4 regions of the Alcaligenes ammonioxydans genome follow, and region 1 is predicted to be linked to each of the others. Evidence: predicted binding sites of a transcription regulator. Region 1 holds the regulator's gene; each other region holds the start of a gene.
What was found. The regulator LexA, encoded in region 1, represses DNA repair genes until DNA is damaged. The targets are predictions, from matches to a motif close to ACTGTATNNNNATACAGT.

Region 1 (2,978 bases):
ACCCACCAACGCCCTTCTCCGGAAGGGCGTTGTTGTTACAGCCCTTGGAAAACACTCATGACCGACGCGATTTCCCTACATACCGACCGCCTGCTTCTCCGCCCTTGGAAAGCCACCGATCTGGAGCCCTTTCACCGTTTGAACCGTGATCCGCATGCACTACGCTTTTATCCCGCAACGCTGGATCGTGCTCAAAGTGATGCCATCGCTCAGCGAAGCCAAAGTCTGATCGAAGAACACGGCTGGGGCCCTTGGGCAGTAGAACTGAACGAAACCGGCGCATTCATCGGCATGGTGGGCTTGAACCGCCCCACGGCCGATCTGTATTTTCAACCTTGCGTAGAACTGGTCTGGCGCCTGTTACCCGAGTACTGGGGCAAGGGGTTTGCGACGGAAGCGGCTCGCGCCTGCCTAGCCTTTGCTTTCAAAGAACTGGAGCTGGAGCAGATCGTTGCTTACACCGCGCAACTGAACCTCCCTTCGCAAACCGTTATGCAACGTCTGGGCATGACGGAGCAGCCGGGCACCTTCGATCATCCCGGCGTCCCTGCCGGCCACAAACTTGTGCCGCATGTTCTGTATACACTGGACCGCAAGGATTGGAACCCGCCCGCTTCGGTGCCACCAAAGGCCAAAAGTTAAGTCTTTACGGCCTGAGCCGCTTGCCAAAACACGAACGGTAACGCACAATCTTTACTGTATATATATTCAGCAGACAATACTATGACCGCCAAGCTCACTGCACGCCAACAACAAGTGCTGGACATCATCCGTTCCGAGATCGAACGGACCGGTTTCCCTCCCACTCGAGCCGAGATCGCTCAGGTGCTGGGCTTTAAGTCCGCCAATGCAGCCGAAGATCATTTGAAGGCTCTGGCCCGTAAAGGCGCTATCGAGCTGACGGCCGGCGCTTCGCGCGGCATACGACTGCTCGGCACGGACACCCGCGACAGTACGCCTAGCAGCAACAACGTACTGGCCAATTTGGCCGATGCACTTTTGCTGCCGATCATTGGTCGCGTTGCCGCCGGCAGTCCTATTCTGGCCACCGAGCATATCGAGCGCGAAATTGGCGTTGCCCCCACCCTTTTCTCTCAAACGCCCGACTATCTGCTGCGTGTACGTGGCCTGAGCATGAAAGACGCCGGTATTTTCGATGGGGACCTGCTGGCAGTCAAAAAAACCACCGAGGCACGTAATGGTCAGATTGTGGTGGTTCGCATTGGGGATGATGTCACGGTCAAGCGCCTGTCACGCTCCAGCAATCAGGTAATCCTCTTGCCCGAAAACCCGGACTTTGAGCCGATTGTCGTCACCGATCCCGACTCCCTGTCCCTGGAAGGCATTGCTGTCGGTCTCATTCGCACCAACCCGCTCCATTAAGCCCCTGTCCTGGCCCAGGTTCCGGGCGACATACACAGACCAAGCTCAAAACCCCATACCCCATTGTGGACTATGGGGTTTTTTACGGCTTGCCCCTACCAGGCACGACAAGCGCAGGAATGACTCAGCCCCGCCTGGGTAGCACTCCCAACATGCAAACAGGCTACCTTGAACCCAAGGTAGCCTGTTTTTGGTCCTGCGAGAAAGAACGGCTTAGTGCTTGAATGACTCGGAGCCAGCACCAGCAGCACGAGAGGCCGCCAGGGCTTCAGCAGCCAAACGAGCCACTTCCTCGTCGCTCAAGGGCGTGACGGGATCTTGCAGCGCTACTTCCAATACGCGATCAATCCAACGCACCGGAATGATCTCCAGCGTGTTTTTCACGTTATCGGGAATATCCGCCAAGTCCTTGACGTTTTCCTCCGGGATCATCACGGTTTTGATACCGCCGCGTTGCGCTGCCAACAGCTTCTCTTTCAAGCCACCGATAGGCAGAACTTCGCCGCGCAAGGTGATTTCACCCGTCATGGCCACGTCGGCACGAACCGGAATACCCGTCAGGCTGGATACGATAGCGGTCGTGATGGCGATACCGGCCGATGGACCATCCTTGGGCGTCGCGCCCTCTGGAAAGTGTACGTGCAGATCACGCTTCTCAAACACCGTATTGGGGATACCCCACTTCTGAGCACGGGATCGCACAACCGTACGGGCCGCTTCGACCGACTCTTTCATCACGTCACCGATCGAACCGGTACGCAGCACATTGCCTTTACCGGGCATATCGGCGACTTCGATGGTCAGCAAATCGCCACCCACCTCGGTCCAGGCCAGACCAGTCACCTGACCAATCTTGTTCTCTTTCTCGGCCAGGCCGAAGGAGAAACGACGCACGCCCAGGTATTCGCTCAGGTTCTCCGAGTTAACCACCAGGGTTTCCTGCGTCAAAACCTTGTGACGGGACGCTCGTGTGCCAGCCTGAGGATTGGCTACTAGCAATTTGCGAACCACCTTGCGGCAGATTTTGCTGATTTCCCGCTCCAGCGAACGGACACCCGCTTCCCGCGTGTAGTAGCGTACGATGTCGCGCACGGCATCTTCCGTCACCTCGAGTTCGCCTTCGCGTACGCCGTTGTTTTTCATCAGCTTGGGCAGAAGGTAATCGAAGGCAATCCGCACCTTTTCGTCTTCGGTGTAACCCGACAGACGAATCACTTCCATACGGTCCAGCAGGGCCGGTGGAATATTCAAGGTGTTGCTGGTTGCCACAAACATCACATCGGACAGGTCGTAGTCCACTTCCAGGTAGTGATCCTGGAAGGTGTGGTTTTGTTCAGGGTCCAGAACCTCCAGCAATGCCGAGGATGGATCACCACGGAAATCCGCACCCATCTTGTCGATCTCGTCCAACAGGAACAGCGGGTTGCGTACACCCACCTTGCTCATGTTCTGAACCACCTTGCCGGGCATGGAGCCGATGTACGTACGGCGGTGACCACGAATCTCGGCCTCGTCACGCACCCCACCCAAAGCCATGCGAATGAACTTGCGGTTCGTGGCCTTGGCTATCGACTGACCCAAAGAGGTTTTACCCA
Region 2 (2,978 bases), 710 kb from region 1:
TCCCCAACTGTGCCGCGACGCGCCACGTCCATTTTTCGCTGGACGGTAACGGCCCCGCCGAGTTGGTTCCTCCTCCTTTGTCAGCCTGGCCTGACATTCACTGGGCACCGGATTACAACAAGTCCCGCCAGGTGAACCTGGACGAACTGACGCCAGAAGAGGTGGCTTCCTGGAAACCTGGTCAGACCCTGCTGCTGTCGGGCAAGATGTTGACGGGCCGTGATGCGGCTCACAAACGCATCCAGGACATGCTGGAAAAGGGTGAGTCCCTGCCTGTGGACTTCACCAACCGCGTGATTTACTACGTGGGCCCGGTTGACCCCGTGCGTGACGAAGCCGTTGGTCCAGCAGGCCCAACCACCGCTACTCGCATGGACAAGTTCACCGAGATGATGCTGTCTAAAACCGGCCTGATCTCCATGATCGGCAAGGCCGAACGCGGCCCGGCCGCCATTGAGGCCATCCGTGCTCACAAATCGGCCTACCTGATGGCCGTGGGTGGTTCCGCGTACCTGGTTTCCAAGGCCATTCGCAATGCGAAAGTGGTGGCTTTTGAAGATCTGGGCATGGAAGCCATTTACGAGTTCGAGGTTCAGGATATGCCCGTGACCGTCGCGGTGGATTCGCAAGGTGTGTCCGTGCACAACACCGGCCCCGCCGAATGGCGCAAACGTATTGCAGAGATCTCTTTGGTCGCTGTGTAAGACGTAAAGCGGGAAGCTTGGGCTTCCCGGCGTTGTTGATAAAAAACCCGCATGAGTGTTTCTGGCCTGCTTGTAAAAGCAGCGTCAGTACAGCATTCAATGCGGGTTTTCTTTGGCCTGGACACTGGCTCCTTTTAGCATCACCCGTTCAGGACCTGAGCAACAAGCCTCGCAGCCGCAAATCCAAGGCTGCCAGCCCTTTTGCCAAGCGGGCATCGTCATCCTCGTTCTGGGCTACCCAGAATGCGGTTTCGGCCAGACTGCGGTAAATCAGACAAGCCAGGGCATGGGGGGCTGCCCGTTCAATTCGGCCTTGATCCATCAGCGCCTGGTTCCTGGCTCGGCGGGCAACTGGTGCATGCGTATTGTGTGCAGGCCAATCCGGGGCTGAGCAGTGTGGGATCGGGTGTTGTGTTTCTGCTGCTCTGGGCACAGGTATTGCGTCGCCAAAACTGGATTCGGGAAGGTGGCAGGCTGTCTCTTTGGGTTTCACCAAGCGCAAGCGCGGGTTATTGCGGATTGGTATCTGGCATGCGTACTGCGACGATGATTGTCAGAACTCATTGAAATATTCTGTACATCGTTATGGTGTACGGTATAGGGATGCTTTCTGGCTGACCACCGAGGGGGCCCACACAAGCGGCCCATAGAGGTGGTCTTAATCAAGGGCCTTGTATGACGCAACTTCAGCGCTCCACCACTATTCCGCAGCTCAACCCCATGATTTGGAACACGCTTGAGCTTGTGCGTTTACGCCAGACTCCCTGGCACAAGAAACAAGCCGTGTTTGAACAATTACAGTCGCTGGGATTAGTTCAGGCCATTCCACAAACGACGCAGACTCCTTCTCCTTTTCCCGCGCCTTTGATTGCCATGTTGACCGAAGAAGGACGGCAATTGCTGGAGGCTCGCTCTCATCATCAAGAGGCATTGATCAAGCTGCTGGACGCTTGACCGTCGCTATAACGGGCCTGACGGTCAGCTGCCTGGCAGCCTGACCGGTGCAAGGTTTTCTTTTTTTGCCGAGTCGCAGGCTTGGTGACGCCGTCGCTGAAAACGGTATAATACTGTTTTTATATACAGCAATGGTGCCATGGAGCTTGCGCGCAAACTTGAGATTCTGGCTGACGCGGCCAAGTATGATGCCTCGTGCGCCAGCAGTGCGGCCCCCAAACGGGATTCCCGTGGGCGCACGGGTCTGGGCGCCAGTACCGGTGCCGGTATCTGCCACAGCTTTACGCCGGACGGACGCTGCGTTTCGCTGCTCAAGATACTGCTGACCAATTTTTGCCAGTATGACTGCCTGTATTGTGTGAACCGGCGCTCCAGCAACGTGCCACGAGCGCGTTTTCGGCCTGCAGAAGTGGTGGATCTGACGCTGGATTTTTATCGGCGCAACTATATAGATGGGCTTTTCCTGAGCTCGGGCATCATCCGCAGCTCGGACTACACCATGGAGAGTCTGGTCGAAGTGGCGCGTTCCTTGCGCGAGGATCATCATTTTCGTGGCTATATCCACCTTAAAACCATTCCGGATGCCGACCCGCAGTTGATCACGCTGGCAGGCCAGTACGCGGACCGGCTCAGCGTCAATATTGAGCTTCCCACGGATGCCGGCCTGAATCGCCTGGCTCCGGAAAAAAGCGGTCACACGATCAAGCGGGCCATGGGGGTGATTCGTCTGGCCCAGGAGCAGGCCCAGCAAGAGAAACGGCCCAAGGTGCCGGCGGGGCAAAGTACGCAGATGATCGTGGGGGCCGATGCGGCCGATGACCGCAATATTTTGCAAACCGCCCAGACGCTGTACGGGGCTTACAAGCTCAAACGGGTGTATTACTCCGCTTTTAGTCCTATTCCGGATAGTTCCTCGGCGCTGCCGGCGCAGCCGCCCCCGCTCTTGCGCGAGCACCGTCTGTATCAAGCCGATTTTTTGTTGCGCAGCTACGGGTTTCGGGCCGAGGAACTGTTTCAGAATACAGGCGACCTGCCTTTGGATATTGATCCCAAGCTGTCTTGGGCCTTGTCGAACCGGGATATTTTTCCGGTGGATCTGAACCGGGCCCCTGAACGACTGATTGCCCGTGTGCCGGGCATTGGTATTCGCAATGCCAAGCGTCTGGTGGAACTGCGTCAGATGCGGGCTATTCGATACCAGGACCTGATCCGTTTGCGTTGCTCTATCCGTACATTGCAGCCTTTTGTTGTGGTGCAGGATTATCGTCCCGGGCTAGCCGAGGCGGCCTCCGACACCTTACGTCGCATGCTGTCGAGCAA
Region 3 (2,978 bases), 650 kb from region 1:
GCACATCGACGCCATGCTGGCGAAGCTCTTGCAAAATGACCCGGGTGCCCACCCGCGAGGCGCGACGATTGACGACGCTGTGCGCAAAACGTTCGTCAGACAGCCACTTTTGCTCGACCAGTGCGTCAAGCAGGGCTTCCACTTCTTCTGCACTATCAGCATGGGGCGCCAAGCGCCGGCCCAACTCCAAACGTGAATACTCACGTCTGGACAGAAAATTCAAGGCTCTGGCCTTAAGCGAAAGCCCCGCCCGTTTGGAGGTCGCTTTCTTTTCTACAGCCGAAGCATCATCGCCAACACTGGCAGGCTCGCCATTTCTGCCCGAGTTTGTAGATCGGGCAGAAAGCGCAGCGATACGCTCCCTTTGAGCCTGCTTCCGTTCCCGGATTTCTTCCGGATCGGTCTCAAAGGGTTCCTCATCGAACTCAGGAGGAGAGATCAACGATCACCCTCGGGCGCGTCAACAACAGGCGCAGCTTCGGCACGGCTGACCGTGGTGCTCATCAAGGCTACGCCCAGTTTCTCGCGAACCTTGTTTTCGATTTCACGCGCCAGCTCCGGACGCTCTTTCAGGAATTCCCGCACATTGTCCTTGCCCTGGCCAATCCGGTTGCCGTCGTAGCTGTACCAGGCGCCCGCCTTGTCGACCACGCCGGTTTGTACGCCCAGATCGATAATCTCGCCTTCACGCGAAATACCGCTGCCGTACATGATGTCGAACTCGGTCTGTTTGAACGGAGGCGCGACCTTGTTCTTGACCACTTTAACGCGGGTTTCGTTACCCACCATTTCGTCACCGCGCTTGATCGAGCCGATGCGACGAATATCCAGACGCACGGACGAGTAAAACTTCAATGCGTTACCGCCCGTGGTGGTTTCGGGGTTGCCGAACATGACACCGATCTTCATGCGGATCTGATTAATGAAGATAACCGTACAATTGGCACGCTTGATGGTGGCGGTCAACTTGCGCAGGGCCTGACTCATCAGGCGGGCTTGCAGACCAGGGAGGGAATCGCCCATATCGCCTTCGATTTCAGCCTTGGGGGTCAGCGCCGCGACCGAGTCTATGACAATCAGGTCCACCGAGCCCGAACGTACCAGGGCTTCGGTAATTTCCAGGGCCTGCTCACCCGTGTCGGGCTGAGAGATCAGCAGATCAGCCAGATTAACGCCCAGCTTTTGAGCATACTGCACATCCAGCGCGTGCTCAGCGTCAATAAACGCGCACGTTCCCTTGAGCTTTTGCATTTCGGCAATCACTTGCAAGGTCAAGGTGGTCTTACCCGAGGACTCCGGCCCATAAATCTCGATAACGCGACCACGAGGCAGACCACCAACGCCCAAAGCAATGTCCAAACCCAGCGAGCCCGTGGAAACCACCTGGATGTCGTGCTCGACGGTGTCGTCGCCATAGCGCATGATCGAACCCTTGCCGAACTGCTTTTCGATTTGCGACAGAGCGGCGGCCAACGCCTTGGAACGTTCCGAGGCCACTGCTTTGCTGTTTTTATCGTCCATGAAAAATCCTTGACTGTGGAATGGCGCCCCAACGGACGGGCACGACAATTAAAATTCAAACCTCATTATTGCATCAAATTATACTGTATATATACACAGATATTCAAATAAATTAGGCCTGCAGCCTCGTTATCCCCTACTGACCGGCCTGACAGCCTTGTGCCACAATGCCAGCCAGCCATTCAATCATTTGTTTGTGTAGGGTCATGCGCATACTCATAGCTGAAGACGACAGTATTCTCGCGGATGGACTTTCTCGCTCCTTACGCTACGAAGGCTATGCGGTCGATGTCGTGCACGATGGCGATAGCGCCGACTCGGCCTTGCAGCTTCAAAGTTTTGACCTGTTGATTCTGGACCTGGACTTGCCCAAAAAGCCTGGCCTGTCCGTATTGCAGTCCATCCGCCAGCGGCAGGACACGCTTCCCGTGCTGATACTGACTGCCAGCGACACGGTGGAGCAGCGCGTGCGCGGCCTGGACCTGGGCGCAGACGACTATATGTCCAAGCCCTTTGCCCTGACGGAGCTGGAAGCGCGGGTACGCGCCCTGACGCGGCGCAGTACCGGCACCAGCAGCGCCTTGCTGCATCACAAACGGCTGAGCTTCGACCTGAAGGGCCGTATGGCGTATATCGACAATCAACCCCTGGAGCTGTCAGCCCGCGAAACCAGTTTGCTGGAGATTTTCCTGTCGCGCAGCGGGCGCATGATCAGCAAGAACCAGTTCGTGGATCTGCTCTGTGAGTGGGGGGAGGAAGTCACCCCTAATGCCATTGAGGTCTACATTCACCGCCTGCGCAAAAAGCTGGAGCCCAGCGGCGTGCGCATCTTGACTGTGCGGGGCCTGGGATACTGTCTGGAACCGGAAAAACTGCGAGAAGACGCTCCAGCCTAAGCGAAGGGATCGTCCATGCAGCCCGCGTCGCCCCCATCACGTGCCACTGTCGCGCCCGCCCGAAAAAGGCGCGGGGCGCCACGTCCGCTCATCCACAAGATCATGATCTGGATTTTCGGGCCCTTGTTTCTGCTGTGGACCGTGGGCATTGTCATTACCTATTTCATCGCCCAGCATATTGCCAACTCGCCCTATGACCGCACCTTGCGCGATCATCTGGACCTGCTGCGGGTGGAAATCAGCCGCCAGGACCTGAACCAGCCTATTGAGCTGTCGCACGGCGCGCAAACCATTTTGCGGCAGGAAAGTCCCACGCCCACCCTCTGGCAAATCCGCGATGCCAATGGAGCCCCGTTGGCCGGCAATGCCCATTTGCCAGTTCCCGACAGCTGGAGCTATGACACCGACCTGCTGCGTTACCGGGATGTGGTTCTGGACGATCAGAGTCTGCGTCTGGCCTATGTCTGGGGGGGCAAGGACAAAAACAACACGCCTTTTCTGGCGGTTGCCGCTGAAACGAATGAACATAGAGCGGTGCTACACCGGGAAATTCTGATCGGA
Region 4 (2,978 bases), 1.5 Mb from region 1:
CGTCGGTTTCGGTCTTGATCTGATCAATCAAGGCGTCCACTTCGGCGTTTTCGTAGTTACCGAAGTTAAAGGAGCCGTCAGCGCCCTCGCCCTTGCTGTGCATCAGGCTTTGCAGGGTGTAGAGCGCATCAAAGGTCGGCACGCCCCAGCCAAACATGTAGGCGCTGCTGTCGTAGCTCTGAACTTTGGGGAAGTAGGTGGCGCGTGGCATGGCGTTCAGGTTGGCTTTCACGCCGACCTTGGCCCACATGCCCACGATGGCCTGGCAGATGGCTTCATCGTTGATGTAGCGATCGTTCGGGCAATCCAGGGTAAAGGTCAGGGAATTGTCGTAACCGGCTTCTTTCAGCAGCTCCTTGGCGCGATCCTGGCTGTAAGGCAGGCGCTGGGCCAGCTCTTTGGTGTAGCCGTGAACCTGAGGGGCCACCATGGTGCCGGTGGGGGCGGAGGAACCGCGCATCACGGCTTTCTTGATGGCTTCAATGTCGATGGCCACATACAGGGCTTCACGGACACGCTGGTCGGCAAACGGGTTCTTGCCCTTGATGCTGCTGTATTTCAGCTCGGGGCTCTTTTGATCCAGACCCAGGTAGATGGTGCGGTATTCGTTGCCTTCCACAATCTTGGACTGTTGGCGCAGGCGTTGCAAATCCTGTGCCGGTGGGTCCAGAACCAGGTCCACTTCGCCGGACAGCAAGGCGGCGGTGCGGGTGGCGTTCTGCTTGATCGGCACATAGACCACTTCGGTGATGTTGCCTACCTTGTTGCCCTTGTTCCACCATTCTTCGTTTTCGACAAAGACGGTGCGCACGTCCACTTCACGCGACTTCAGCTTGTAAGGACCAGTACCGTTGGTGTTGCGAGCCGAAAAGGTTTCTTCGTTCTTGTTGAAGTCCTGGGGCTGGGTGACCTTGTTCTTTTCAGCCCAGTCCTTGTTCATCATGAACACGCTGGTCAACTGGCGCAGCAGTACGGGGTTGGGGGCGGCGGTGATGATATCCACCGTCTTGTCGTCCACCTTTTCTGCTTTGACGATACCGTTGACGTAGGCCTTGAAGTTGGACGTTGGCGCCATGGCGCGCTGGATGGAAAACACCACGTCGTCAGCCGTAAAAGGTTCGCCATTGTGGAACTTCACACCCTCGCGCAAGGTAAAGCGCCAGACGGTGGGTTCACGCTGCTCCCAGGCGGTAGCCAGGCTGGGCACGATCTGGAAGTCTTTGTCGTAGTCCACCAGGGGCTCATAGACATACATGCTGCCCGTGATGGTGAGGTTTTCGTTCTGAGCATGGGGGTCCAGGGTCATGAAGTCACCCTGGCTGGACCAGGTAAGCGTCTTGCTGTGGCCTACCAGGGGCAGGGAGACCAGAGCTGCCAGCGCAGCAGCCAATACTGTTTTTTTCATGAAAACCTCCTGTTGGGGTGCTTGGTGTCGCTGATAGAGAGGCTGCATAGTAACCGGGCGCTTGGCACAGGTTCAATACGTAGTTTCAGCTCGCCGTCAGCGTAACGATAATTAGTGATTTATATCATCTTGCCGCTTATTCAGTAGCCCCCAGCGTCCAGCCCACTTGTCGCTATAATGGTGTACGTATATACAGTTAACAGGCTGGCCGTGGTGACGGGACAAGAAGAAACCCCTCTGGAGCGACGCATCGCTCATGTGGATATGGATGCGTTTTATGCCTCGGTAGAGCTGCTGCGCTACCCGCATTTGCGTGGCCGCCCCGTGGTGATCGGCGGGCGCAGTGCTGATGCGCCGCGTCAGTTGCCTGACGGCAGCTGGCAACATGCCCGTCTGGCCGATTACGTGGGGCGCGGGGTGGCCACGACTTCTACCTATGAAGCACGCCAGTTGGGCGTGTTCTCGGCCATGGGTTTAATGAAGGCGGCTCAACTGGCTCCCGACGCCATCTTGCTGCCTGCGGATTTTCAAGCCTATCGCCATTATTCGCGTCTGTTTAAACAGGCCGTGGCCACGGTCTCGGACCATATCGAGGACCGGGGCATCGACGAGATCTATGTAGACCTCAGTCATAAGACCGAAGACAGCCACGCACTGGCCGAGCAGATCCGCCAAGCGGTGAACCAGGCCACGGGCCTGACCTGCTCCGTGGGCATTACTCCCAACAAGCTGCTCTCCAAGATTGCCTCGGAGCTGAACAAGCCCAATGGGGCCTGCGTGCTGACCATGGACGATGTGCCTACCCGCATCTGGCCGCTGGCGGTGGGCAAGATCAATGGGATTGGCCCCAAGTCGGTACTCAAGCTGACAGAGCTGGGCATTGGGCAGATTGGAGAGCTGGCGGCCACCCCGGCGGAGAAGCTGCAGGAGCATTTTGGCCTGCGGTATGCACAGTGGCTGATGGCCGTGGCCCACGGCCAGGACGACCGTCCCCTGACGACGGATCGCACCCCCAAGTCCATCAGCCGTGAAACCACGTTTGAGCGTGATCTGCACGTGCGCATGGATCGCTCCCGCCTGTCCTCGGTGCTGGAGTCCTTGTGTGAAAAGCTGGAGCAGGATCTGCGCAAATCTGCCATGTGCGCCCAAACCATAGGCATCAAGCTGAAGTTCGAGGACTTCAAAATCGTGACGCGCGACCTGTCCCTGCCCACTCCGGTGCTGGCGGCCGATGCCATTCTGGCCGCCGCCCGCCAGAATTTGAAACGCGCTGTGCTGGACAGACGTTTGCGTTTGCTGGGTGTGAAAGCCAGCGCTTTGCTGCCTATCAGTGAAATGCCGCAGGAGCAGCCTCGGCAACTGGATCTGGACGGTTTGTTTTAGGCAGGCAGCGCTTTGCCAGGCTGCTGCCTGGATGACAGGTTTTAGACAGACGTGCCTTAGCCACCTCCACCCCGTTACTGCGTAAAGACTTCAGGCTTAAAACGCTTTGGCGCCTGCCAGGGCGCGGATGTGTACCAGAAAAGGGACAATCCGCGGCCAGATGACCATTGTCCCAGGCATAAGCGTCCTG

Region 2: FE795_RS03895 (putative DNA modification/repair radical SAM protein) is a predicted target of LexA. The motif match lies at 1,771-1,788, and genes of this name have one in related genera.
Region 3: recA (recombinase RecA) is a predicted target of LexA. The motif match lies at 1,604-1,621, and genes of this name have one in related genera.
Region 4: dinB (DNA polymerase IV) is a predicted target of LexA. The motif match lies at 1,585-1,602, and genes of this name have one in related genera.

Annotation. Positions count from the first base shown of each region.
Region 1 is NZ_CP049362.1:1,565,647-1,568,624, reverse strand. It holds gene FE795_RS07095 (GNAT family N-acetyltransferase) at 58-642, shown strand; gene lexA (transcriptional repressor LexA) at 724-1,383, shown strand; gene lon (endopeptidase La) at 1,597-2,978, opposite strand, start outside.
Region 2 is NZ_CP049362.1:853,820-856,797, forward strand. It holds gene FE795_RS03880 (fumarate hydratase) at 1-704, shown strand, start outside; gene FE795_RS17400 (hypothetical protein) at 853-1,197, opposite strand; gene FE795_RS03890 (hypothetical protein) at 1,380-1,658, shown strand; gene FE795_RS03895 (putative DNA modification/repair radical SAM protein) at 1,798-2,978, shown strand, end outside.
Region 3 is NZ_CP049362.1:2,216,210-2,219,187, forward strand. It holds gene recX (recombination regulator RecX) at 1-442, opposite strand, end outside; gene recA (recombinase RecA) at 439-1,521, opposite strand; gene FE795_RS10225 (response regulator transcription factor) at 1,728-2,417, shown strand; gene FE795_RS10230 (sensor histidine kinase) at 2,520-2,978, shown strand, end outside.
Region 4 is NZ_CP049362.1:84,796-87,773, forward strand. It holds gene FE795_RS00375 (ABC transporter substrate-binding protein) at 1-1,405, opposite strand, end outside; gene dinB (DNA polymerase IV) at 1,619-2,788, shown strand.